3 regions of the Exiguobacterium sp. s130 genome follow, and region 3 is predicted to be linked to each of the others. Evidence: riboswitches for the same ligand, from Rfam matches in the RefSeq annotation. Region 3 holds a riboswitch; each other region holds the start of a gene.

Region 1 (8,391 bases), on a different contig from region 3:
GTCATTGAATTGACCTCCGCCATCTGTCGGATCGATTTGACGCCAGAAGATATCGAGTAATTCTTCGTACGTAATGACGGACGGATCGTACGTGACTTCAACCGCCTCCAAGTGACCTGTCGTTTCCGAACAGACCTCTTTATAAGTTGGGTTCTCTGTATGACCACCGGTATATCCTGAAATGACCTGCTCTACCCCATCATATTTATGGAATGGCTTGACCATGCACCAGAAACAACCACCTGCAAATATTGCTTTTGCCATCTATCTTCCCCTCCTCTGTATGTCTCTATTTTACCGCGTTCAGAGAATGGACTCGACTTTCCTGCTCATTCAATCCTCTGGGTTCGTTTTTAGGCGACGCATGACGAAGTAGATCGCCGCAAAGACAAGAAGCAGTCCTCCAAGCGAATACCAGATGTTATTCAAGCGATAGATCATTTGATATAAGGCAAGCGTCACAAGCAATAATGCGATCGGTAAGAAGGCACGCTTAAAGTGGTACCAGTAATTCACAAAGATCGCCTCCTGTTTTTCTTTCATCTTACCCGATATGTCATGCCTTCTGCGAGAGGATTATTCAGCTTGACGGTACTCTTCTTCGAGATAGATCCGGTACTTCGTTTCCCAAGCATTTAGCGACACACGCCATAATACAATCGTTGCGATGGCAAGTCCTAACGTAACCGGCCAGAACCACATCGACACGATACCTGCTGTCGAAGCCAGTCCGATCTTTGAGAACAAAACGTACGTCCAAATGATGGATGTACATAATAGGATCGAGACTGGAATCGCGAACTTCCATGGAATGAGCTCGACAGACTGTCGTCGATTGACCTTTTTTGACTGGACTGCTGGGTAACGATACCCCATGAATACCATGAATAACACTTCTATCACGAGTAAAATACCGTACCCATGAATATAGCTAATGCCATGATCCCAGCCGAACAGTTGTTTAAAACCGAAGACGAATAAGTAATACGCGAACACGTGAAAGACGATGACGATTTTCGCTGCAATCGCCGGAATTCGTTTCATGAAAATCCCCATTAATACGATGACGAGAATCGGAATGTTAAAAAATCCTGTAAATTGCCGGATTAAACTCCATAAGCCGTCTGGCGCGTACATCAAGAATGGTGCGATGACGAAAGAAATCAAGGCAACGATCGTTCCGAACCATTTACTGACACGAATCAAATGTTCATCACTCGCCTCTTTCGCAAACACCGGCTGATAGATATCGAGGACGAAAAGTGTCGCAATACTATTTAGCAACGAGTTAAATGAACTGAAGACGGCCCCGAGTAAGACAGCCAAGAAAAATCCCATCAGCGAGACCGGCAGTAACTCCGTGATGAGTCGAGGATAGGATAAATCACCGCTCGTCAGTGTATTTCCATACAAATGATAAGCAATGATTCCAGGAATCAGCATGAAGACTGGAACTAACAACTTCAAAAATCCTGTCATTAAGACTCCTTTTTGACCTTCTTTTAAATCCTTTGCGCCGAGCACACGCTGAATGACATATTGATTTAGTGACCAATAGAATAAATTCGCGAATAAGATTCCCGTAAATATCGAGAAGAACGGAACGGCATCGGTTGAGCTTCCGATTGCGTTCAGCTTCTCCGGTTGTACAGTCGCAATCGTCTTCATCCCTTGAAGGAGATTCCCGTCACCAAGCGCAATAAAGCCAAGCACCGGAACTAGGAATCCAACGAAGACGAGTCCGATCCCATTCAGCGTATCGGAGACAGCCACCGCACGGAGTCCTCCAAAAATCGCATAAATTGCTCCAATGATCCCGACGACCCATACAACTAACCAAAGGGATTGCGTATAACTGAGACCAAATAATTCCGGAACATCGAACAGCTGCAAGACAGCAATCCCACCTGAATAAAGCATCGAAGGAATCGTGACGCACATATATCCAAGCAAAAAGAGTAAGACTGTCATCCGGCGCACCGTCTCATCATACCGGTGACTTAAGTATTCTGGTAATGTCGAGATGCCAAGCCCGAGAAACTTCGGAAGCAGATAGATAGCCATGATGATCGCAGCAAATCCCGCCGTGACTTCCCACGCCATACTCGACATATTTCCCATGAAGGATTGTCCGTTTAATCCAATCAACTGTTCTGCCGACAAATTCGTCAGCAGTAGCGAACCGGCAATGAACACACCGCTTAATCCTCGCCCTGCTAAGAAGTATTCATCGACGCCTTGTGTTTTCCCACGCGTCAATCGGTAGGATATGTAGGCAACGAGCAACATGAAAAACGCTGCAGAACCTAATGTGAAAAATAATTCAGATGTAGTCATGCGTCTCCCCCTATTCTTTATTTATATTTTCCTTTTATGAATATGTATTCATTGATTCCTTTTTTATACTTTTTCAAAACTATATTTTAGAAAACGTTTTTATTTAAAGGAATAAAAAACCACCTTCATTTATAGAAGGTGGTTCCGATTGCAGAAAAATGGGCTGACTCAAAAATGACTCGTCTTCACGCCCTTTCCTCAGGCGAGACACAAGCCAGTTTTCCCGCTCTATTCGAGCAGGAAAACGGGTCTTGTTTGTCTCTGACAGCGCAAAATTGCGCTTTTTCCTGTAGGAGTGGCGTGTAACGTGTCATTCTTCTTTATACCCGGAAAGAGAATCAGAGAAGCGTTTTGTTCACTCGACATCGCTTCCTAGGGAAAAACAAGCAAGAGCGACCCTGCAGCGAAGCGAAGCGGCGCGATGCTTGTCCCAGGAAAACGATTCGAAACGAACAAAAAAGCGCAATCTTTTTCATCAGACTCATCAGAGAAAAATTGCACTTTGTCTTCAATCTCAATCACCTTCATTTGTAGAAGGTGGTTCACACATTATGATTGACGCGGATGTTCTGGGAAGTCCATCTCTTCGTAACGAACAATCGACGTCCGGTTTTTGAATTTGTGTCCTAACCAGAAGGCAAGGAACAACGGAATTCCGACATATGTCGCGGCAATCCCGACCCAATCAATTTGATCAGCAAGGAATGCTGCATAGTTTTGACCAACGATGACAAGGAAACAAAGACCGAATGCAAACAGCGGACCGAACGGGAACGCTGGTGCAACGTAAGGTAAATCTTTCAACGAATGACCTTGTGCAAGGAATCCTTTACGGAAACGATAGTGACTGATCGCAATTCCGAGCCACGCGATGAATCCTGTCATACCTGAAGCATTGAGTAACCACAGATAGACTTGTCCACCAAACATCGATGTTAAGAAACAGAGTGCACCGATTGCTCCTGTTGCAAGCAAAGCGTTACGCGGTACCCCATTTTTCGACACTTTTGCAAAGAACTTTGGTGCATCTCCTTGACGAGCAAGTGTATACAGCATCCGTGTGGAAGCATACATACCTGAGTTACCGGCAGATAGAACAGATGTCAAGATGACGGCGTTCATGAGTGCTGCCGAGAACGCAAGACCTGCTTTTTCAAAGACGAGCGTAAACGGACTAACGGCAATGTCCGTGATGTCATTGGAAACCAAGTTCGGGCTCGTATACGGAATGAGCATCCCGATGACGAAAATCGCAAGGATGTAGAAGAGTAAAATGCGCCAGAAGACTTGTTTGACTGCTTTTGGAACGTTTTTTTTCGGATTTTCCGATTCACCTGCGGCAATCCCGACTAGCTCCGTTCCTTGGAAACTGAATCCAGCAACGAGGATGATTCCGATGACGGCAGGAATACCACCGACGAACGGCGCATCCCCGAGAGCAAAGTTTTTAAAGCCAACTGGTGGCTCCGATGTAAAGACACCGAAAATCATCGCAACACCGACGACTAAGAAGACGATGACAGTGACGACTTTAATCATGGCGAACCAATACTCCGCTTCCCCAAAACCTTTAACGGAGAAGTAGTTCAAGCCGATCATGAGTAAAAGGAATAAGGCACTGAAGTAAAATCCAGGAACGTCCGGGAACCAATACGTCATAACGATTTGTGCTGCAACGAGCTCAACTGCGATCGTGACCGCCCAGTTGTACCAGTAGTTCCAGCCGAGGGCAAAGCCGAATGAGGGATCGACGAATTTTGTCCCGTATGTCGAGAAGGATCCGGCGACAGGCATATACGCCGCCATTTCGCCAAGACTTGTCATTAGGAAGTAGACCATCAGACCAACGATTGCATACGATATAAGTGCACCACCTGGTCCTGCTGCTGCAACGGAAGCACCGGACGCGATGAAAAGTCCTGTTCCGATTGCCCCACCGATGGCAATCATCGACATGTGACGGGCTTGTAATCCACGTTTTAATCCTTCGGCTGTCGAATCTGTTGTTTGTTTCACATCTAGTTTGTTCATTTCGTTCGCTTCTCTCTGTTTAGATTTTTTGAGAGGACACTTTTTGAATGAAAAAACAAAAAGCGCCCTCATCTTCCAGATGGAAGATGAGAACGCAACATAATAAAATGAATGCGCCTCATTCTACCGTCGTGAAAGATAGCTCTCCACAAGTGAGTGATACCCGACTTGTGACAGTATTAGACCTATTCGACCTAATCCCAATCGATCATCTTCAAAGCGATGATTGATTTCGGCAATTCTTCCTTTCAGGTCACTTCATTTGTCGCTTGACGACATCCGTAACCGTACTCTTAAGAACTGCAACCTCCATCCCACTGGTTGAGTGAGAACTGAATTAAATTAGTTATTACTACGCCATATTACACAAACCGCCACGAAATTGTCAATTGCCTTTTTTGAATCTGGGGTAGTAGATGGTAAAAATCCGATATGTTTAGTACACTAAATGATAGAAGTCCACTGAGAGAAAGGATGCTGCTTGCATGCTACAGGAACGTGATTTGCTGACTTACCGACTCGAGGAACAAATGCGTGTCATTCTTCGTACCCTGCGACGTGAACTTAATCGACTATTTGAAGGAACAGCAACCCGAAGCGAATTTTTCATCTTACGGAGTCTTTCAGAAAACGGTCCCCAGCGTCCGACACTTCTTGCGGAACAATTTGAGCTGGCGACGAGTCAAGTCACTGCTTTAACGGATAAGCTCTATAAACAAGGATATGTCACACGGACGCGTTCGACGGAAGATCGTCGCTCGATTGTCCTTGCTTTGACGGATGACGGAGAGCGTGCTTTTCGGGAACTCGAGGTCGTCCGAATAAACTATTTACAAGATCGCTTCGGAACTTTAACAGAAGAAGAACTGGAAACGATGATTCGCGTCTTCGATAAGATTTTACTGACGATGGATGAGGATACGCTCACTTCGTCTTCATAAAAAACGGTAGATTTTCTACCGTTTTTTATGTTTTATCTAAACATTTACCTCTGTCTAACCGTTACCTAGATGAGTATACTGGAGTATATATATGGAAATCTGTTAGCTGGGGAGTTGGGAGGATTTGTTGTCCATCATGAATCAATTCATCATTAACTTTTGTCTACTGTTCACGACGATTACTCTCTTATTCTTACCATTTCGGAATCGACCACGTATTTCGCTGAATTCCAGCTGGAGTACACGCCTCATATTGGGAAGTGTCTGTGGTCTGATTGCAGTTTTGTTGATATTCAATGGCATTCAGATCGATGTCGCCCGTGTGGATTTACGAATCATCCCAGTCGCGATCGCTATGCTATTCGGTGGTTTCCCGAGCGCCATCGTCGCCGGTATAATGATCATCGGGACACGTTACTTTTTGACACCCGTCGATCAAATGGAGGGTTTTTATCTGTCCACACTGATTATCGTCTTAATCATTACGACGATCGGAATCGTACGTCGATTCGTTCATGTCTCGACACGCCATTTTCAATTATTGGTGTCAATTGGTGTTCTCTATTCGTTACCTGCCATCTATATCCTGACAAACAGTTGGTCGACATTCTTTAAAATTTCAATCGCTTATATCTTCTTTAATCTATTAGCTGGCTTTGTTGCTTTTCGACTGCTGACGGAATTACGCCGTCACTTCGAAAACATTCAGTATCAACAAAAACTAGCGATGACGGATGCTTTGACCGGACTTGCCAATCGGCGCCGTCTCGATGATTCACTGTCACTTGTCGGTTCAACGGATCAAGGGTATTCACTTGTCTTGATTGATATCGACTTCTTCAAGCACGTCAATGATACATATGGTCATGACGCCGGAGATGATGTCCTACGTCAACTCGGCATGACACTCGCTTCCTTAACACGACCGGATGACCTCGTCGGACGGTACGGTGGTGAAGAGTTTTTGATCATTTTACCAAGCACTACAGCTAAAGAAGCTCAAAAAATCGCAGAGTTGGCTCGGATGACGGTCGCACGCAACCTGTTCCCGACGGCAGACGTACCTGATCTGCAAATCACGATTTCGCTTGGGATTGCACATTCTAGTGGTTCCCATACGTCTTTAGAAGTATTACAACAAGCAGATAAAGCGTTGTATTACTCAAAAGAAAGCGGACGAAACCGAAGTACGATTTATACGAAGGAACTTGCCTTCCGACAAGCTTGAATACGAGACACTTCCTATCAGGAGTGTCTTTTTCTATGACCTTATTCCGTTTCTTTCGGAAAACCGATGCTTTCAACCGTTCCAAAGACGATCATCCGGCTCAATTGCTCCGCCATATATGCGGATGAATATGGCCGACCGTTTCGTAACCAGGAAATCAATAATCCTAACTGTCCACCAATGACATAGTTCAGTAACAAATCCCGATCGACGAAAGTCGCATCCTCTGCGACTTGGGATCGAAAGACGAGGCGATAATTTTCTTTCAATGTATCAAGAAAACGAGAGATGAACGTTTTGATCGGTCCTTGAACGAGCATCGTCTGATAGAATAATTCATTTTCTTCAATGTGAATGAACAAACGAGCAAAATAATGACTCACCTGCTCGACTGTCGGAAATACGGTGCCTGTACCTGTAATCCGAATCGCTTGTTCGAGCGCCATCATCTGTTCCTCAACGATTTGGTCAAGCAAATCATATTTATCTGTGTAGTGCGCATAAAAGGTCGAGCGGTTCACACCCGCCCCATCCGTCAGCATCTTGACGGTGATGCTCGAAAAGCTGTTTGTCTTCAGTAAACGAAACAATTCCATCGTAATACGGTCACGTGACCGTTTTGGTCGTGGATCACGGCTCTCTTTCATGTGCATTTCACTCCTTTTCCATCATCTTTTTAAAAATGAATCCGTTATCATTTATTTTTCCAACATTTTGTCGGAAATTGTTGGTTGTTTGTTATCTAACTATCCATATAATTAACTATATTAATTACTCCTCCCCCCAGAGGAGTACTTTTTTTGAATCGATTGTACACAAGAAAGGATGCTAACACACTCATGAGTATGAAAAAATTACTAATCATTAATGTCGTTACACTCATCGTTTTGATCGGTGGTGGGGTCGTCGGATACTACTATTACGATCAAGCAACAAGCTATGTCAAAACAGACAATGCGAAAATCGATGGCAAAATGATAACGATTGCTAGCCCAAGCGCTGGTAAATTAACGGACTGGTCTGCTAAAACAGGCGAATCGCTCGACAGCGGTGCAACACTTGGTCACATCATGACTGCGCAAGCTGGACAAAAACCAACAGATCTTTCTGTTTCGATGCCTGCGAAGGCAACGATCGTTCAGTCGATGGCGACAAAGAACGGCTTCGTCGCAGCCGGTACACCACTTGCCTATGGTTTTGACTTAAACGACCTTTGGGTCACAGCGAACATCGAAGAAACAGAAATCGATGAAATCAAAGTCGGACAAACCGTTGACGTATATGTCGACAGCTATCCTGACACGACACTTTCTGGTGAAGTGGAACAGATCGGAATGACGACAGCTTCGACGTTCTCGATGATGCCTTCTTCAAACGGAAATGCGAACTACACGAAAGTCGCACAAGTCATTCCAGTTAAAGTATCACTCTCGCAAGAAAAATCACTCGACATTCGACCTGGTATGAATGTGACCGTCCGCATTCATAAGGATTAAGGAGGGACGTTCATGTCTACTACCTTCTTGTTCGGATATAGTGCGTTCACGATTCTGATCATCATCGGCGTCAACTGGATCGCCCGCCGGAATCGTCAATCCGACATCGCACTGGCCACTGACGGACCGACACTTGAGGAGTCCCTCGAGACGGAACCGACGATGACCGTGACACCACCAGTCGCAGCACCTTCAAAACAAGTATCGACTGAAAACGTCAGTATTCCGAAAGTACTGACGGTCTTACTGATTGGTATGTTCATTGCTATTTTGAACCAAACGTTGATTAATGTCGCGTTACCGGTTCTAATCAATGACTTCAACGTGTCGACGTCCACTGCCCAGTGGTTGACGACAG
Region 2 (8,391 bases), on a different contig from region 3:
ACGAGACCGGCTTGTGATGTTTTATTGTAGTACGGTGTGACGAGCATCGCTGCATCCGCACCGAGGCGTTCTGCGAGTAACGTCTTCTCGATTGTTGCTGCCGTATTGTTCGAACCCGTTCCGGCAATGATGGGTACTCGTCCTGCCGTGACTTGAACGGCAGTCGTCAATAGTTGTTCGAATTCCGTGTTTGTCAGTGTCGAACCTTCTCCTGTCGTTCCTCCGACGACAAGTGCCTGAATCCCCGCTGCGAGTTGTTGCTCGATCAAGCGTTCGAATACATGTAGATCCAACTCGCCTGCTTCATTAAATGGTGTGACGAGCGCTGTACCTGCTCCTTTGAACATGAAGAACTCCTCCTTTTTTATGAATGAATCGACTGTTCGATTGCTTGGCGTGCGACTTGTACGGCGTTTGACGCGGCACCTTTTCGAATGTTGTCGGCTACACACCAGAGATGGAACGTGTTCGCGAGACTATCATCTTGTCGAATCCTACCGACGTAGACGTCGTCCGTCCCGCTTGCGTCAAGTGGCATCGGATAACGCGTATTCGCGACATCATCGATGAGGACGACGCCCGGTGCGCCTTCCAGTGCTTCACGGATCGCTGCAACCGTCGTCGGTTGTGTAAACGTGACGTTGATTGCAACCGAGTGAGAGTTCGTGACTGGAACCCGGACACATGTCGCACTGACAGGCAATGCTGGAAGATTGAAGATTTTCCGCGTTTCATCAATCATCTTCTGCTCTTCTTTCGTATAACCGTTCTCAAGGAACACATCGATATGCGGCAAGATGTTATCGTGAATCGGATGCGGATAATTGACGGGCTCTTCTCCGCGTGCCCCGCGTGCCAGATCCTCGATTCCTTTTTGACCGGAACCGGATACGGCCTGATACGTCGTATAGTTGATCCGTTCGAATCCGAGTGACTGGAGCGGTGCTAAAGCGACGACGGATTGAATCGTCGAACAGTTCGGATTTGCGATCAAGCGGTCTGTCGCTTGAATCGCTTGCGGATTGACTTCTGGCACGACGAGTGGAATCGTCTCCTGCATCCGGAAGGCACTTGAATTATCAACGACGAGTGTTCCGTTTTCAGCTAGTAATGGGGCATATTGCTCACTGATCGTTCCGCCTGCTGCGAACAACGCGACATCGATCCCGTCTTCCGTGATGTTTGGCGTCAGCGCTTGGATCGTAATATCTTCTCCCTTGAACTGCACCGTGTTCCCTGCTGAACGAGCAGAAGCGTAAGCGGACAGGCGGCTGACCGGGAAGTCCAGTTCTGCGAGTACTTGTAACATTTTTTGACCGACGGCGCCGGTTGCTCCGATGACGGCTACATGATACATGCTGTTTTCCTCCTTATAACTCGAACGCGTTTGCAATCGCTGCAACCGTCCGTTCAATGTCTGCTTGTGCAATCGTGTACGAGATGCTAATTTCTGATGTCGTGACTTGATAGAACGGGATATTCTCCGCTCGGAAGATCGCGAACAACTTTGAGGCAACACCTGTTGCATCCCGCATCCCGATTCCGACGACAGATAACTTCGCGTGCTGATCGTGGCGGTCGACCTTGACTGTCGTGAAGCGATCCATGATGTCTTTCAATGCTTCATCGAGGAACTCTTCCTCATCGAGTGGACAGGAGAACGATAGGAAGATGTCACTGTCAAACGTCGTTTGACTGATCATGTCGATGTTGACGTGGCGGTTCGATAAGAGTTCGAAGATATCGGCTACTGCTGCGTTCGTTTGCGGTACGTGTTTGATTGATACCGTCAAGACGTTCTTCGTCACACTGACACTCGTGACCGCTTTTTGTTCCATTGTTTCCGTCGCTTCCATGATCCATGTTCCCCTTTTCGATTCAAGTGTTTTCCCGACGAAGATGTGTACGCCGTATTTTTTTCCTAGTTCGACACTCCGCATTTCCATGACCTTCGACCCGAGGGCGCTCATCTCCATCATCTCATCATATGAGATGTGCGGAATCGGTTGAGCAGTGGCATGGATTCGTGGATCAGCCGTATAGACACCGTCGACATCCGTGTAGATTTCACACCGTTTATCAAGGACTGCCGCAAGGGCAACAGCCGTTGTATCCGATCCACCCCGTCCGAGCGTCGTCACGTCACCGAGTTCGTTGACACCTTGGAATCCGGCGACGATGACGACATCGTACGTTTCGAGTTTTTGTCGTAATAGATCTCCATCAATCTGTTTGATCTTACTTTTCGTATGCACACCCATCGTGCTGATCCCTGCTTGCGCGCCCGTTTGCGATAACGCTTTGACGCCAAGTGAGTTGAGAGCGATGCTGAGTAATGAAATCGTCTGTTCTTCTCCGATGGCAAGCAGACGATCGAGTTCTCGCCGCTCAGGGCGATCCGTGATGGCTTGCGCCTGAGCGATCAAAGAATCTGTCATCTTGCCCATCGCCGAAACGACGACGACGAGTTTTTCACCTTCGGCTGCGCGACTCTTCAAATAATTCGCAATAGACTGAATCTGTTCGACAGTCGCAACCGAGCTTCCACCAAATTTAAGTACAGTTGTCACAATCCTATCTCCTTTGTCCCGATACAGAAAAAAACGACGGGCCGGTAGGAGCGTTCCTACGGCCCGTCGTTATCACGATCGGACAAACGAAGACAAAGTCATTCGTTCTTTTACGTAAGATAGCGCTCCGAAACATCGGTTTCGGCAGTACAACGGATCTTAACCGTTGTACCAGCAAATGAGAAGAAGCATCTTCTCGTTCACTTCGGCGGACTTCCCCTTTCACATCATTCAGCATGCTTGCCTTCAAGAATGATGCTACTCATGTCATCCGCGCCTCTATCTGTCGGTTGTTAGTTACAGTTATAGCAGACATCTTTTGTTAAATCCAGTCATTTGACTGTTTTTCTTCAAAATTCGTCAATTCGCAAGATGCTGTTTCGCGAGTTCGAGTTGCTCCGACACGGCAGCAAACCCTGTCCCCCCGTAGCTAGTCCGGCGTGCTACTGCTTGAACCGGATCGAGGAGCGGATAGACGTCTTCTGTGATGTCTGGATGGAACGTTTGATACGTTTCGAGACTCAAGTCCTTCAGGAAACAACCGTTTTGCACACAGTAGAGGACGGCTTTCCCGACGATTTCGTGTGCTTCCCGGAATGGTATGCCTTTCGTCACAAGGTAGTCGGCGAGTTCCGTTGCATTCGAGAAGTCTTGCATTGTCGCCTTCTTGAGCGCTTCGGTCTTAAACGTCGCGGATTCAATCATTCCGGTGAAGATTTGAACGGACTTGAGAACGGTATCTGCTGTATCGAAGACTCCTTCCTTATCCTCTTGCATGTCTTTATTGTAAGCGAGTGGTAATGCCTTCATCGTCGTCAAGAAGCCCATCAGGTTGCCGTAGACGCGCCCCGTTTTTCCACGAATCAATTCAGCAAAATCAGGGTTTTTCTTTTGTGGCATCATGCTTGAGCCTGTCGAGAAGGCATCGGATAACTCGATGAAGCTGAATTCTTGCGACGCCCAGATGATGATTTCCTCACAAAAACGCGAGAGATGCATCATGACGGTCGAGGCGATCCCGAGGTATTCGATGACGAAATCACGGTCCGAGACAGCATCAAGACTGTTTGGATAAACCGACTCAAAACCGAGCAACTCGGCAGAACGGAAACGGTCGATCGGGAACGTGGTCCCCGCGAGCGCCCCCGCTCCGAGTGGTGATTTTCGGATCCGTTTTTGATTGTCCGTCAATCGTTCGACATCGCGTTCGAACATCCAGAAATAAGCGAGCAAGTGATGCGCAAGCGAGATTGGTTGTGCCCGTTGCAAATGCGTATACCCCGGCATAACCGTCTCGATATGTTGCTCAGCTTGTTCCGTGATGACCGATTGGAGCTCGCGCAATGCCGTCGTCAACGCTTCGACATGCTGCTCCATCCATAGATGTAAATCGGTTGCGACTTGATCGTTTCGGCTCCGTGCCGTATGCAGTTTCCCTGCAACTGGACCGATCTGTTCCGTCAACAAACGCTCAAGATTCATATGAATGTCTTCGTCCGCTAATGTGTAGGAATGGTCCTTTAACGTCGCTTCGAGTTGCTTTAATCCTTGCTGGATTTGTGTCCACTCATCTTGAGCGAGAATCCCTTGTTCAAATAACATCTGTGCATGTGCGAGACTGCCTTTCAAATCAACGCTTGCTAATTTTTGATCGAACGTGATTGATGCTCCGAAGGCTTCCGCTTGAGTGGAAGCACTTTCCGTAAAACGTCCACCCCAGAGTTTGGTCATTTCGTTACACCCGCCTGACGATGTACACTCGCATGCGTTGAAACGGCAAGACCGTGTAATTTGATGAAGCCTTTTGCTGCTTCATGATCGAATGCATCTTCTTTCGTGTACGTCGCAAGTTTCTCATCATAAAGCGAGACAGCCGACTGACGACCTGTGACAGTTGCATTTCCTTTGAACAGTTTAACGCGAACTTCTCCTGTGACGTCCTGTTGTGTCGCCGTCAAGAAAGCTTTCAATCCTTTTGTCAATGGCGCATGGAAGAGACCGTTGTAGATTGTTTCTGCATATTGTTTGCTGAGTAATGGTTTGAAATGCGCGACGTCCTTCGTCAATGTAATCGTCTCGAGTGCAGCGTGAGCTTTGAGTAAAACAGTTGCGCCTGGGCACTCATAGACTTCCCGCGATTTGATACCGATGAGACGGTTCTCGACGTGGTCGATCCGTCCGACCCCATGTGCTCCAGCGATGATATTCAGTTCCGTAATCAGTTTCGCTAATGGATACGTCGTCCCATTAATGGAAACTGGAACACCTGCTTCAAAGCCGATAATGACTTCTTCTGCCTGATCCGGAGCGTCTTCTGGTGCTACCGTCAACGCGTATGCGTCTTGTGGTGGTTCTGTCCATGGATTTTCTAGGACGCCACATTCATTACTCCGTCCCCAAAGGTTCATGTCGATCGAGTATGGGCTATCGAGGTTGATCGGGATCGGCACATTGTTTTCTTTCGCGTAGGCAATTTCTTCTTCCCGTGACCATTTCCATTCCCGAACCGGTGCGATGACTTCGAGTGACGGATCAAGTGCCGCGACCGAAACTTCGAACCGGACCTGGTCATTCCCTTTTCCGGTACATCCATGTGCGACCGCCGTTGCACCATATTCATGCGCGACTTCGACGAGTTTTTCTGCAATCAACGGACGCGAAAGCGCTGAGATCAACGGATAGGCATTTTCGTAATGAGCGCCATATTGAAGGGCTGGCAAGACAAAGTCTTGTGCGAATTCTTCTTTGACATCGAGAACGATTGATTCAATCGCACCGACGAGGAGTGCTTTTTCCTTGATGACGGATAAATCTTTTCCTTCTCCGACATCCATGCATAAGGCAATGACATCATAGTCCTTGCTCAACCATTTGATGGCTACCGATGTATCGAGTCCCCCAGAGTACGCTAAGATTAATTTTTGCTTTGACATGTATAATTCCCTCCTGGTTTTTAATTCATTTTTCTGTATAAAAATTCACTATGAATTATATATATACATAGAAAACAAAAAAAAGAAACCCTTTTTGCAGGATTTCTTTCAAAATAACTTACATTTTCTTCTCCATCGTCCGGTGTGGAATGCCCGCATCGTCGAATTCATCGGAGACGATCGTGTACCCAAGACCTTGATAAAACGGGATGGCTTGGACTTGTGCACCGAGTATCAGCAGTTGTTTTCCTTCACGTCGCGCAATACGTTCCATCGCCTGCATCAACTCACCACCGTATCCTTTTCCTCGGGCTGTCGACAGCGTCGCCACACGTTCCACCTTCATCCGTTGGTCGTCATATGGACGTGTGCGACCCGTCGCAACCGGTCGACTCTGTTCATCGAGGACAAGCAGATGAATCGCTGTTTCATCATGTGTATCGTATTCAAGATGACGTGGTACGCCTTGTTCCTCGACAAAGACACGCTCCCGGATCATCCGAACGGCTTGTTGTTGTTCTGCTGTACGTACTTGAATGACTGTCATAACTGATATTCCTCCCGTAGTCGATCGACATATGCCATCGCATCATCCCGATTCGTAAATTGTGCTTGTGCCTGAACTGCACTTCCTCCACCTCGTCCATTGAATGCTTGGACATGCGCTTTGGCAAACTTCCCGAGATGCGGTTCACCTGGACTGCTCATCAGTAACTTGTTCACCGTCGCATTCCAGACGACACCAATGCGTCCCGCTTCTTGAATCGCTTTCGCGAGTTGTTCGGAAACCTTGATCTCTTCCTCCAGATGTTCAAACATAAGAAGCCCTTCTTGTTGTTCCAAAGCGTGAGCGAGTGTAAGAGCGGCGAGTTGCCCTTGAGCTTGTTCGACCTGTTTCGTTAAGCGCTTCTGATCGTCCTGTACCGCTTGAATTGCTTCTGGAATTTGAACTGGTTTAACTGATAAAGCTTGCGCTGCTTCCCGCAAGGCATGACGTTCTGCCTGTAGAAGTTGATGTGCCCGTTCTTTTGCGACATAAGAAAGACGAATGTTCCCACGAATTCGTTCGACTCCAGTAAAAAGAATTAACTCGAGCTGTGCCGTCGAATCGAGATGCGTTCCACCACAAGCACTGTAGTCGAGTGTGCCGATTTGAACGACACGAATCCGTCCTTCGACTTGCGGTGTTTTTCGTAATGGTAAGCGTAGCGCTTCCGCCTCGTCATATTCAGTCGCCGTGATCGGCAATCTTTGTTCAATCACCTGTCGTAATCGTCGATCCAACTGCTCTTGTTGAACAGCTGTCCATTCAGGTGTCTCGATATCAAGCGTCGAGACCTCACTCCCTGTCCGAAAACTGAGTGTCTTGATATTTGATTCATCTTGTAGGATCGCAGAGATGACGTGTTGTGCCGTATGCTGCGCCGCATGATCGATTCGGACTGCGTCATCCACGATCCCGGTGACGTCACCTGTGAGCGGCGTCGCCAGTTGATGCCAGACGACACCGTCTTCGATTTGAACGTCAAGGACAGGGTGGTTGTTCAATGTTCCACGATCCGCTGGCTGTCCACCGCTCTCCGGGTAAAAGTAACTTTTCTCTAAAGCAACCCAATAGCCGTCTACTTGTTTTGTCGCACGAAGGGATGTCTGAAAGGTTCGGACATCGGATTCTATTTGTTCGGGGCGCATGCCTCGACCACCTTTCTCTGTCAGTTTCACTCTGTATTATGCCATATTTCATCCAGAATCGTTTGTCGGCTTGCCTTTTTCCTAGTACACTAGACGAAAGACTACCGATCGCGAAGGGACGAAATGCCGTGATTCAGCATATCAATAAAAATTCACCACTCCCCATCTACTATCAAATCGAAGCTGCCTTAAAACAACAAATCGAAAGCGGTGTTCTTCAACCTGGCGATTTGATTCCGTCCGAGCGCGAATTTGCGGAAGCGCATCAAATCAGCCGAATGACGGTCCGCCAAGCCATTTCAAACTTGGTCAACGCCGGTTACTTGATTCGTCAAAAAGGACGTGGAACATTCGTCGCGAACAAAAAAATCGTCATGCAACTTTCTGGATTGACGAGTTTCTCGGAAGAGATGGAGCACTTAGGCTTAGAACCGACGAGTGCGCTCCTCTCCTATCAAATCATCGACGCCTCGATGACGATCGCGAATAAGCTCCGGATTCGCGAAGGGGCATCGGTATATGAACTGAAACGCTTACGTATTGCTGATGAGCAAGCGCTTGCTCTTGAGACCGTCTACATCCCGGAACAACTCCTACCCGGACTTGATCAAGACGTCGCGACCGCATCGCTCTATGCATTCGCTGAAGCGAGCGGATTGAACCTCGGACGTGCGAGTCAGACATTTGAATCACGTCTCGCGACGAAGGAGGAAGCGGGTCACCTTGGTTTGTCGACCGCTTCGCCCGTCCTATCCGTCGAGCAACTGACGTATCTTGCGACGGAACAACCGTTTGAATACGTTATCTCCGCTTACCGTGGAGACCGCTATACCTTCACCGTCGAAATGGAACGCCAACGCTGAAAAACCCCTCGAATCGCCGTGCTGAGACGGTGACTCGAGGGGTTTTTCGTATACAAATTACTGCGCAGGGACCGTTTCTGTCTCTGGTGCTTGTTCTGTTGTATCTTGTGCAGCGTCCGTCTCGTCTGTGATTGGCTTGACTTCTTGACCTTGCATCGCCTTCGCCAAGTTGCCTTTCACTTGTTCGAGTTGATTCGGATCGAGATGGTATTCCCATTTTCCACTGACGCCGATATAGCCTTCTCCAGCGAGCTGATACTCCGTCGTATTACGTAGTGCTGCCGTGAAATCTGCTAAGCGTGTGTAATCATTCGGTCCTAAGTTTGTTTCGAC
Region 3 (8,391 bases):
AAACCGATGACTAAATAACCGACTGCCGCAGTGACGGCACCGACTAGCGCATACGGTAACTGTGTCGTGACATGATCGATATGATGGGATCCAGCCCCTGTCGAACTGAGGATCGTCGTATCGGAAATCGGTGAACAATGGTCACCGAAGACAGATCCAGCAAGAACAGCAGCAAGCGTCGGTAACAAGAGTGAGGCATCGACAGCCATGACGAGATCCGCACCGATGGGCAACACGATCCCGAATGTGCCCCAACTTGTTCCTGTCGAGAATGCCATCAAGCCGGCAATCAAGAATAACAAGAACGGCAAGTACGAAGCAGAAATCGAGTTGCTGATGAAGCTTGCGAGATAATCGCCTGTTTTCATATCACCAATAACAGCGATGATCGTCCAAGCGAATAACAGAATCACGACTGCTGGCCACATGGAACGCATACCAGCAACGATGCTTGCACGGTAATCGCGGCCCGGAATTTTCCGTCCGATCAGCATCAGGAAAGCAACGATTAAACTGATGACGACACCTGCGACGAGTGACCGTGTGACGTCTGTTGCCTCAAATGCTCCAATTAAAGTAAACGGGCGATTGTCGGTTGCAAGTGCCTGAGCACCTGTTCCGAGTAACGCACTGATCGTAGCAATGACGAGAACGACGATTGGAACGACGAGATCCCGTACTTTTCCGTTCGTATGTTCGTTGACCTCTTTTGCCATCCCCATCGGTGTTCCTTTTGACGCATCAAAAAGTTCACCTTTCGCGGCACGGTGTTCATGTTGTTTCATCGGTCCGACAGAGACGCCAGAGTAAGCGATGTAAAGTGTTAAAAGTAACGCGAAAATCGCATAGAAGTTCATTGGAACGATCATCATGAAGGCACTAAACGCTGAGTAATCCGTAATCGAGTGCGTCGTTAAGATACCGGCGATGATGGAGATGATGAATGCACCCCAACTCGAAAGCGGACTGATGACACAAACAGGTGCAGCCGTTGAGTCAATCAGATAGGCAAGCTTTGCTCGTGAGACACCGCGGCGATCCGTTAACGGACGACTAACGTTGCCGACAGCGAGACTGTTGAAGTAATCATCGATGAAAATCAAGATACCGAGTCCGAAGGCGACTAAGCGTGCACCACGCGCCGTTTTGACATGCGTAGCAGCCCATTCACCGAAGGCGCGAGCACCACCTGATGTCTGAATGAGCGTGGAAAGGACGCCGAGCAATAACAAGAAGACAAGCAATAAGACGTTCCACTCGTTCAAGGCACCGTCTGCCCAAAAGAGACTGAAGATGTTCTTGCCGAGATAGGTTACCGTATCGATCGGGTTAAAACGGTGGAGTAACAGGGCACCGACGAGAATGCCGACACCTAACGAAAGAACGACCTTTCGCGTAAAGATGGCTAATAAGATAGCTAGTAAAGCAGGTACAAGGGCAATGATGGAATCTGAATAGTTGACCATGAAAAATATCCTCCTCTTTAAAAATGGCTTAAAGATGAGACCCCGCGGCACAAAAAAAGCAAGGGCACCGGCAACAAAGCCGACACCCTCGCTGGATGCGTCTTTCTTAGCCGAATTGGAGCGCTCCATACAACTGTTATGTATGGCAATCGATCGGGTGTTTCCCGAATCGACCAACGACGATATGCTCGACACATACTGTCATTTCGGCGATGTCACCTTTCCTGTAGTCGTCTTCGTTGTCATCCTCGGACCAAGTACTGATTGAAATCGCGCCTCTACCTCATCGATAGAATAGTCATATTCTGTTCTTATGGACACTTTATCATGTATTTCAGAAGCGATTCAACCATATATTCTGATAATTTAAGATAAAGTTGTTTATTCAGCAAAATGTTGAATGAGCTGTTTCATCAAATAGGCTTGGTTTTCCTCGAATTGTTTTTTTCGATGACCGTTCGCGCCAGATGGGTGGGGGAATCCGGAAAGAAGCTGATGCTGTTCGATTCGTCCATCATGAATCAATCCACGGACTTGCGTCTCGACGACCCGACCGAGTGGAATTAATAACGCTGTTTTTTGTAACTGATTGATCTCAGCGACGAAGTGTTCTTCCGCGTAGTGCCTCAATAAAGGGCTACGATTGATCTTCGGTTGATGACCCGAGTAATTTTTTTCGCGATAAAAGACGGGTTGCTTTAACAGTGACGTCGGATGTAACAATTCCTGGTGTTGATGAAATAAGCTAGCCGTCGTCTCGATTCCGAGCAATGCTGGAAGTTCAAGTGTATCGAGCATCTGGACGAGGTTACGTCGCATCGTTCCGGCAAAGCTTGCTGTATATTTGACGAGGCGTGCCGTCTCTTCTAATGAAACACCATGGTGAAGGGCATCTGTCGCTTCTTCGAAAGCGATCCGCATCTGTTCAAAACCTGGTGTGATCCCGATGATGACGACTTTTGCTTCAGTATTGACGTATTCGCCAATCGGAGAGTAATAGACGGTCAGCTCGTTCTCCTGTTGCAATAAAAAATCGTCCGTCCATAATTCATCACGTCGTAACGTACGATCGTCAGGTAAGCTACGAATGGCTTGTTCAAATATAGTTAATGAATTCATGAAGGACCCTCTCTCTCTGTAATGGCACTATGATAACAAATAATACCATTTGTGACAATTCGACCCTTTCACTATTTGTATATAGGTATATAAAAAAGGACTCGATACGAGTCCTTTTCGTGCATTATGCGCGTTCTTTGACCGAAGCGACTTCATATGTCAGAATCTCGCTTCCGAGCATTGGCGATTCTCCTGCCTCACTACTCGCAGGTCGACTATGTGACGCTTTGAAATCGTCACTCTCCCGCCATGCTTGAAAACTCTTCATGTCTTCCCAGTACATGTTGACGTTCATTTCATCGTGTTCTTCGATATTTTGCGTCAATAAGACCTCAACACGGATGAATCCGTCCATCGTATCAAGTCCACTTGGACGCGTAAAACGAGGAGCGAGAGCTGCAGCCATCCCTTTTTTGACTTTAATCCGGTTCGTAACGACGATCATCATAAAATCCCCTTTCAAAAAACGAGTAACGTACTTCTTCAGTATAGTACGATGAAGGCAAGAATGCCGGAAAGAAGGAACAAAAGACGATGAATGAACAGGAATATGATCAACGATTACGAATTGAGACCATTGAGATGCAACACCTTTATGGTGTATTTAGTCACTACAATCGCTATGAACCAACGCCTTATGCGGCACTCGGCGAATTATGCGAAACCTATCCGTTTCAAAAACAGGACACGGTCATTGATTTCGGGTGTGGGAAAGGGCGTTTAAACTTTTACTTACACGACCGATTCGACTGTTCCGTCATCGGAATCGAGATGAATGGACAATTTTACGAGGACGCACTTCGGAATATGGCGAAATACCAAAGTCGAAGGAAGCGGCGTTCCGGAAGTTTGCGATTCGAACAGACGTATGCCGAGCAGTATACCATTCCGGATGAGGCGAATAAGTTTTATTTCTTTAATCCATTCTCTTCACAAATTTTCATGAAAGTGATCGATCACATTTTAAGTTCGGTCGAACGTTCCCCGCGTTCGGTTGATCTCATCTTGTATTACCCGACCGATGAATACCGGGAGTACCTGGAGCGCCATACCGTATTCGAGCAAATCGATGAGATTCGATTACGAGACCTCTATGAAAAAAATCATGACGAGCGGTTCGTCATCTATCGCTTTGATCCGAACAAACTGCTTCAAAACGGGTATGAATACAGTGAGGAAAGAAATAAAAAATAGGGAGGTCGGATGATGATCCGTTTGGAGCATGTGACGAAGGAATTTGCGCCGGGGCGTGGAATATTCGATGTCAGTTTTACAGTTGATCCAGGTATGATATTCGGTTTCATCGGACCAAACGGATCTGGAAAATCAACGACACTCCGACATTTGATGGGACTAATGGTTGCGGACGATGGAAGGGCGACGATCGGTGGTTTTGATTGCTGGAAGCAAAGTAAAGAGGTGAAGCAGTTGGTCGGTTATTTGCCGGGGGAGATTAGTTTACCTGGAGACATGACGGGAGCAGACATGCTGGATTTGATGCAACGACTACACGGTAGCAATCCGGCACGGCGACAACTGTTGTTGAAACGATTTCCTTTTGAGACGAAGACGAAAATCCGCAAGATGTCAAAAGGGATGAAACAAAAACTGGCACTTGTCGGTTGCTTCATGAAAGATGCACCGGTCTATCTACTTGATGAGCCAACCAGTGGACTTGATCCTTTGATGCAAGAGCGTTTTTTAGAGTGGATCGAACAGGAGAAGCATGCTGGAAAAGCGATTCTGATGAGTTCACACCACTTTCCGGAGATGGAAAAATCGTGCGATCGAGCGGCTTTAATCAAAGCAGGGCGCATCATCGTCGAATCGGATATTCATGAGTTGGTTCGATCGAGTCGAAAGACGTATACGATCGTCTTCCGAACGGAGGTGGAAGCAGCACAGTTCGCGATGCAAGTCGGTGTTGAACCGAAGCGGCTGGAAGTCAGTTTTCAAACGGATGAGACGCTGAGCTTGAATCAGGCGATCGCTTATTTAACCCAGTACGATGTACGGCTGATTCGTCCGTCAGCAGATGATTTAGAACAGGTCTTCTTGCATTATTATGGAGAGGAGGAATCGTCGTGATATTGTTGATCCGCTCTTTATTCAAGCAGGTCAGAAAGCCCGTGCTTGCTTATGCGATTGGAACGAGTCTCTACTTATTGATGCTTGCGTTGCTTTATCCATCGATGATGAAGACTGGTTTACTAGAAACAAAACTAGAAGCGTTACCTCCAGAAGTCTTAAAAGCATTTCAATACGATAAGGTGACGGGATTCGATAATGTACTGGATCTGCTCGGAGGGAACTATTATGGATTGATCTTTCAAGTCATTGCGAGTCTATTCTTGCTCTCATTAGCAGCGCGCCTCGTTGCGCGACCGATCGACAACGGAGAGCTGATCGTCTATCTCGCAGCCCCGATCACCCGGAATGCGTATACGTTTGCTGTCGCGATCGTCATGGGTATCGCAAGTATGGTTCTCGTAGGACTGAATGGACTTGTCTTGATGGTATCCGACTGGTGGATGACAGATATTTCGATCAATGACGTCATCTTATGGCGGATTCAGCTCAATGCGCTATTGTTACTCTTGGCGATCGGCGCCTTTACGTTATTCGTTGCGACGTTATTTGACGAAGAACGTCGTGCTTTTTCGCTTGCCGGTAGTGTACTCGTCCTATCGATCGTCTTGACGATTCTGTCGGAACTAAGTGACAAGACGGAGTGGCTCCGTTATCTATCCGTCTTCTCCTTATTCAATACGACACAATTACTAGAAGGAACGAATCATTTTCTTCTTCATTCCATTCTTTTACTCGTCCTCTGTCTCGTGTTCTTGACCGGAGCAGTCGTTCAATTCGGACGTCGGAGTCTGTCGATTTGATCGAAAGTGGCGCAAAAACTTTACAGAAAGTGAACATTTAGGATTTGAACGTTGCGTCACGCGCTGATTTTTACTAAGATAAAGGAATGTTGTAGTTCTGGAAAAAGAAATGAGGTCTTTCGAAATGAATAAACCATCCATTTATGGATTAACGCTTGAGCAGATGACAGAATGGTTATCGAATCAAGGGCACAAACCATTCCGTGCCAAACAAGTATGGGATTGGCTCTACCGTAAACGTGTCACGACTTTCGCGGAAATGACGAATGTCAACAAGGATTGCCTTGAGTTGTTAGATCAGAGTTTTACGATTGACTCGATGACAGAAGCGGTCAAGCAAGAATCAGCAGACGGAACAATCAAGTTCCTTTTCAAATTATATGATGGCAACTTGATTGAAACGGTTCTGATGCGTCATAAGTACGGTCTTTCTGTCTGTGTTACGACACAGGTCGGCTGTAACATCGGCTGTAGCTTCTGTGCAAGTGGTCTGATCAAGAAGAGCCGCGACTTGTCAGCAGGCGAAATCGTTGAGCAAATCATGAACGTCCAACATCACCTCGATGCAGTCGGTAACGAAGAACGTGTCAGCCACGTCGTCGTCATGGGTATCGGTGAACCGTTCGATAACTTCGACAACATGGTTGACTTCTTGAACGTCATCAAGGACCACAATGGTCTTGCGATCGGTGCACGTCACATCACGGTTTCAACAAGTGGTTTGGCAGACAAGATCTACAAGTTCGCTGACTTGAAACTCCAAGTCAACTTAGCCATCTCGCTTCACGCACCAAACAATGAATTGCGTACGCAAATCATGAAAATCAACCGGGCGATCCCGCTTGAGAAATTGATGCCAGCGATCGATTATTACGTTCAAACGACGAACCGTAAAATCACGATCGAGTACATCTTGCTTCGTGGCGTCAACGACCAAAAAGAACACGCAGTCGAACTAGCAAAACTGTTCGAAGACAAACGTCACCTGACGTATGTCAACTTGATTCCGTACAATCCAGTCGATGAGCACGGTCAATATCAGCGCAGTACGTCTGAAGATATCACGACGTTCTACGATACGTTGAAAAAGAACGGCTTGAACTGTGGTGTTCGTCTCGAGCACGGAACAGACATCGATGCGGCATGTGGTCAATTACGTAGTAAGCAAATCAAAAAAGATAAAGTAGCATCCAAATAATTCGTTGGGCTTCTCATCGTTTCGGTGGGAAGCTTTTTTTACGATAAGAAATGAGGACATTCTATGACACGTACACGATTCAATGATTTTAACTTAAGCACACCGATTCTCGATTCAATCGAGCAACTCGGTTACACGACACCAACCGAAGTCCAACAATCGGTCATCCCCGTCGTATTATCCGGAAAAGACGTCATCGTCAAATCACGGACGGGGAGCGGAAAGACGGCATCGTTTGCGATCCCACTGTGTGAACTCGTCGAGTGGGAAGAAAACAAACCACAAGTCTTAGTCTTGACGCCAACACGTGAGCTGGCCTTGCAGGTCAAAGAAGATATCATGAACATCGGACGCTATAAGCGGATCAAAGCGACAGCCGTCTTCGGCAAGCAACCGTTCCGCGGGCAAGTCACGGAGCTCAAACAAAAGACACACGTCGTCGTCGGAACACCGGGACGTGTACGCGATCATATCGAGCGGGGCACGTTATCGCTTGAGAAAGTACGTTACGTCGTTTTAGATGAAGCGGATGAAATGCTGAATATGGGCTTCCTCGATCAAGTCGATGCCATCTTGTCCGAGTTACCAAAAGAGCGAATGACACTGTTGTTCTCTGCGACCTTCCCAGAAGATATCGAACAGTTGAGTGACCGCTACATGGAGGCACCAAAACGAATCGAAGCGGGCGAGACCGTCGTCTCAACGATTACGCATAGTTATATTCCGGTGACGGACAAGACGAAGTTCGCCATTTTAAAAGATGTCCTGGTCGCTGAAAACCCGGATCGCTGCATGATCTTCTGTCGGACGAAAGAACATGTCGATTTCGTCGCAAATGGTCTCCGCGCCCATGACTATCCGGTTGAAGCAATTCACGGTGGAATGGAACAAGACGATCGACTCGATGCGATGAAAGCCTTCCGTGCCGGGAAGTTCCGAATTCTTGTCGCAACAGATGTCGCAGCACGCGGCATCGATATCGAGAACATCACGCACGTCATCCAGTATGATCTCCCTGTCGAACGAGAAAGCTACGTTCACCGGACCGGTCGGACGGGGCGGGCAGGAGCAGCCGGACAAGCAATCAGTCTCGTCACACCGGCAGACGAACGTCGCCTAAAGGAAATCGAGCAGTATCACGGGAAACTGACACGTCGCCAAGCACCAACGGAAAAGGACTTGATGCGAACAGCGGATGCATTCGAAGAGAAAATGGCGACGGAAGATACGCGTTCTTCGAAAACGGAACAGCTTGATGCGGACATCATGAAATTGTTCTTTAACGGTGGGAAGAAGAAAAAACTCCGTGCCGTCGACTTCGTTGGAACGATTGCGAAGATTGAAGGCGTCACAGCAGACGACATCGGCATCATCTCGATTCAGGATACGTTGACGTATGTCGATATCCTCAACGGGAAAGGTCCGCTTGTCCTCCGGGCGATGAAGACGACGAAGGTCAAAGGGAAACAATTGAAAGTGTACGAAGCATTCAAGAAATAAGACAAGCCGGTCATTCTCCGCTTAAGCGAAGAGGGACCGGCTGTTTTGCGTCAAGGCATGTCCAAGATGGAGTCCGCTAGCAGCTGCTTGGGCAAGCGAGTGTGTGGCACCGGAACAATCCCCGATCGCATAGACACCGGAACATGTCGTCTCAAACGTCTCTGACGTCTCGAGCATCGGTGCGTAAAACTTGCCATCTAATCCGTAAAGCAACGTA

Evidence for each region. A riboswitch is a leader RNA that binds a small molecule or an ion and turns the genes downstream of it on or off. The one in region 3 is predicted to bind lysine.
Region 1: it holds a riboswitch for lysine, as region 3 does, so the genes downstream of both, HZS85_RS12245 (amino acid permease) here and HZS85_RS14030 (Na+/H+ antiporter NhaC family protein) in region 3, are expected to answer to the same signal.
Region 2: it holds a riboswitch for lysine, as region 3 does, so the genes downstream of both, HZS85_RS12770 (aspartate kinase) here and HZS85_RS14030 (Na+/H+ antiporter NhaC family protein) in region 3, are expected to answer to the same signal.

What each region holds. Positions count from the first base shown of each region.
Region 1 covers NZ_JACSNI010000004.1:232,994-241,384, forward strand. The annotation lists gene msrA (peptide-methionine (S)-S-oxide reductase MsrA) at 1-264, opposite strand, end outside; gene HZS85_RS12235 (hypothetical protein) at 334-516, opposite strand; gene HZS85_RS12240 (solute:sodium symporter family transporter) at 577-2,337, opposite strand; gene HZS85_RS12245 (amino acid permease) at 2,887-4,368, opposite strand; lysine riboswitch at 4,500-4,688, opposite strand; gene HZS85_RS12250 (MarR family winged helix-turn-helix transcriptional regulator) at 4,854-5,309, shown strand; gene HZS85_RS12255 (diguanylate cyclase) at 5,446-6,537, shown strand; gene HZS85_RS12260 (TetR/AcrR family transcriptional regulator) at 6,579-7,184, opposite strand; gene HZS85_RS12265 (HlyD family secretion protein) at 7,377-8,033, shown strand; gene HZS85_RS12270 (DHA2 family efflux MFS transporter permease subunit) at 8,046-8,391, shown strand, end outside.
Region 2 covers NZ_JACSNI010000005.1:40,041-48,431, reverse strand. The annotation lists gene dapA (4-hydroxy-tetrahydrodipicolinate synthase) at 1-347, opposite strand, end outside; gene HZS85_RS12775 (aspartate-semialdehyde dehydrogenase) at 365-1,357, opposite strand; gene HZS85_RS12770 (aspartate kinase) at 1,371-2,570, opposite strand; lysine riboswitch at 2,683-2,860, opposite strand; gene argH (argininosuccinate lyase) at 2,931-4,301, opposite strand; gene HZS85_RS12760 (argininosuccinate synthase) at 4,298-5,503, opposite strand; gene HZS85_RS12755 (GNAT family N-acetyltransferase) at 5,622-6,050, opposite strand; gene HZS85_RS12750 (alanyl-tRNA editing protein) at 6,047-7,195, opposite strand; gene phnF (phosphonate metabolism transcriptional regulator PhnF) at 7,324-8,058, shown strand; gene HZS85_RS12740 (LCP family protein) at 8,116-8,391, opposite strand, start outside.
Region 3 covers NZ_JACSNI010000006.1:78,965-87,355, forward strand. The annotation lists gene HZS85_RS14030 (Na+/H+ antiporter NhaC family protein) at 1-1,466, opposite strand, end outside; lysine riboswitch at 1,577-1,755, opposite strand; gene HZS85_RS14035 (hypothetical protein) at 1,848-2,585, opposite strand; gene HZS85_RS14040 (heme oxygenase) at 2,710-3,030, opposite strand; gene HZS85_RS14045 (class I SAM-dependent methyltransferase) at 3,120-3,779, shown strand; gene HZS85_RS14050 (ABC transporter ATP-binding protein) at 3,792-4,673, shown strand; gene HZS85_RS14055 (ABC transporter permease subunit) at 4,670-5,476, shown strand; gene rlmN (dual-specificity RNA methyltransferase RlmN) at 5,601-6,674, shown strand; gene HZS85_RS14065 (DEAD/DEAH box helicase) at 6,738-8,174, shown strand; gene HZS85_RS14070 (NAD(P)/FAD-dependent oxidoreductase) at 8,196-8,391, opposite strand, start outside.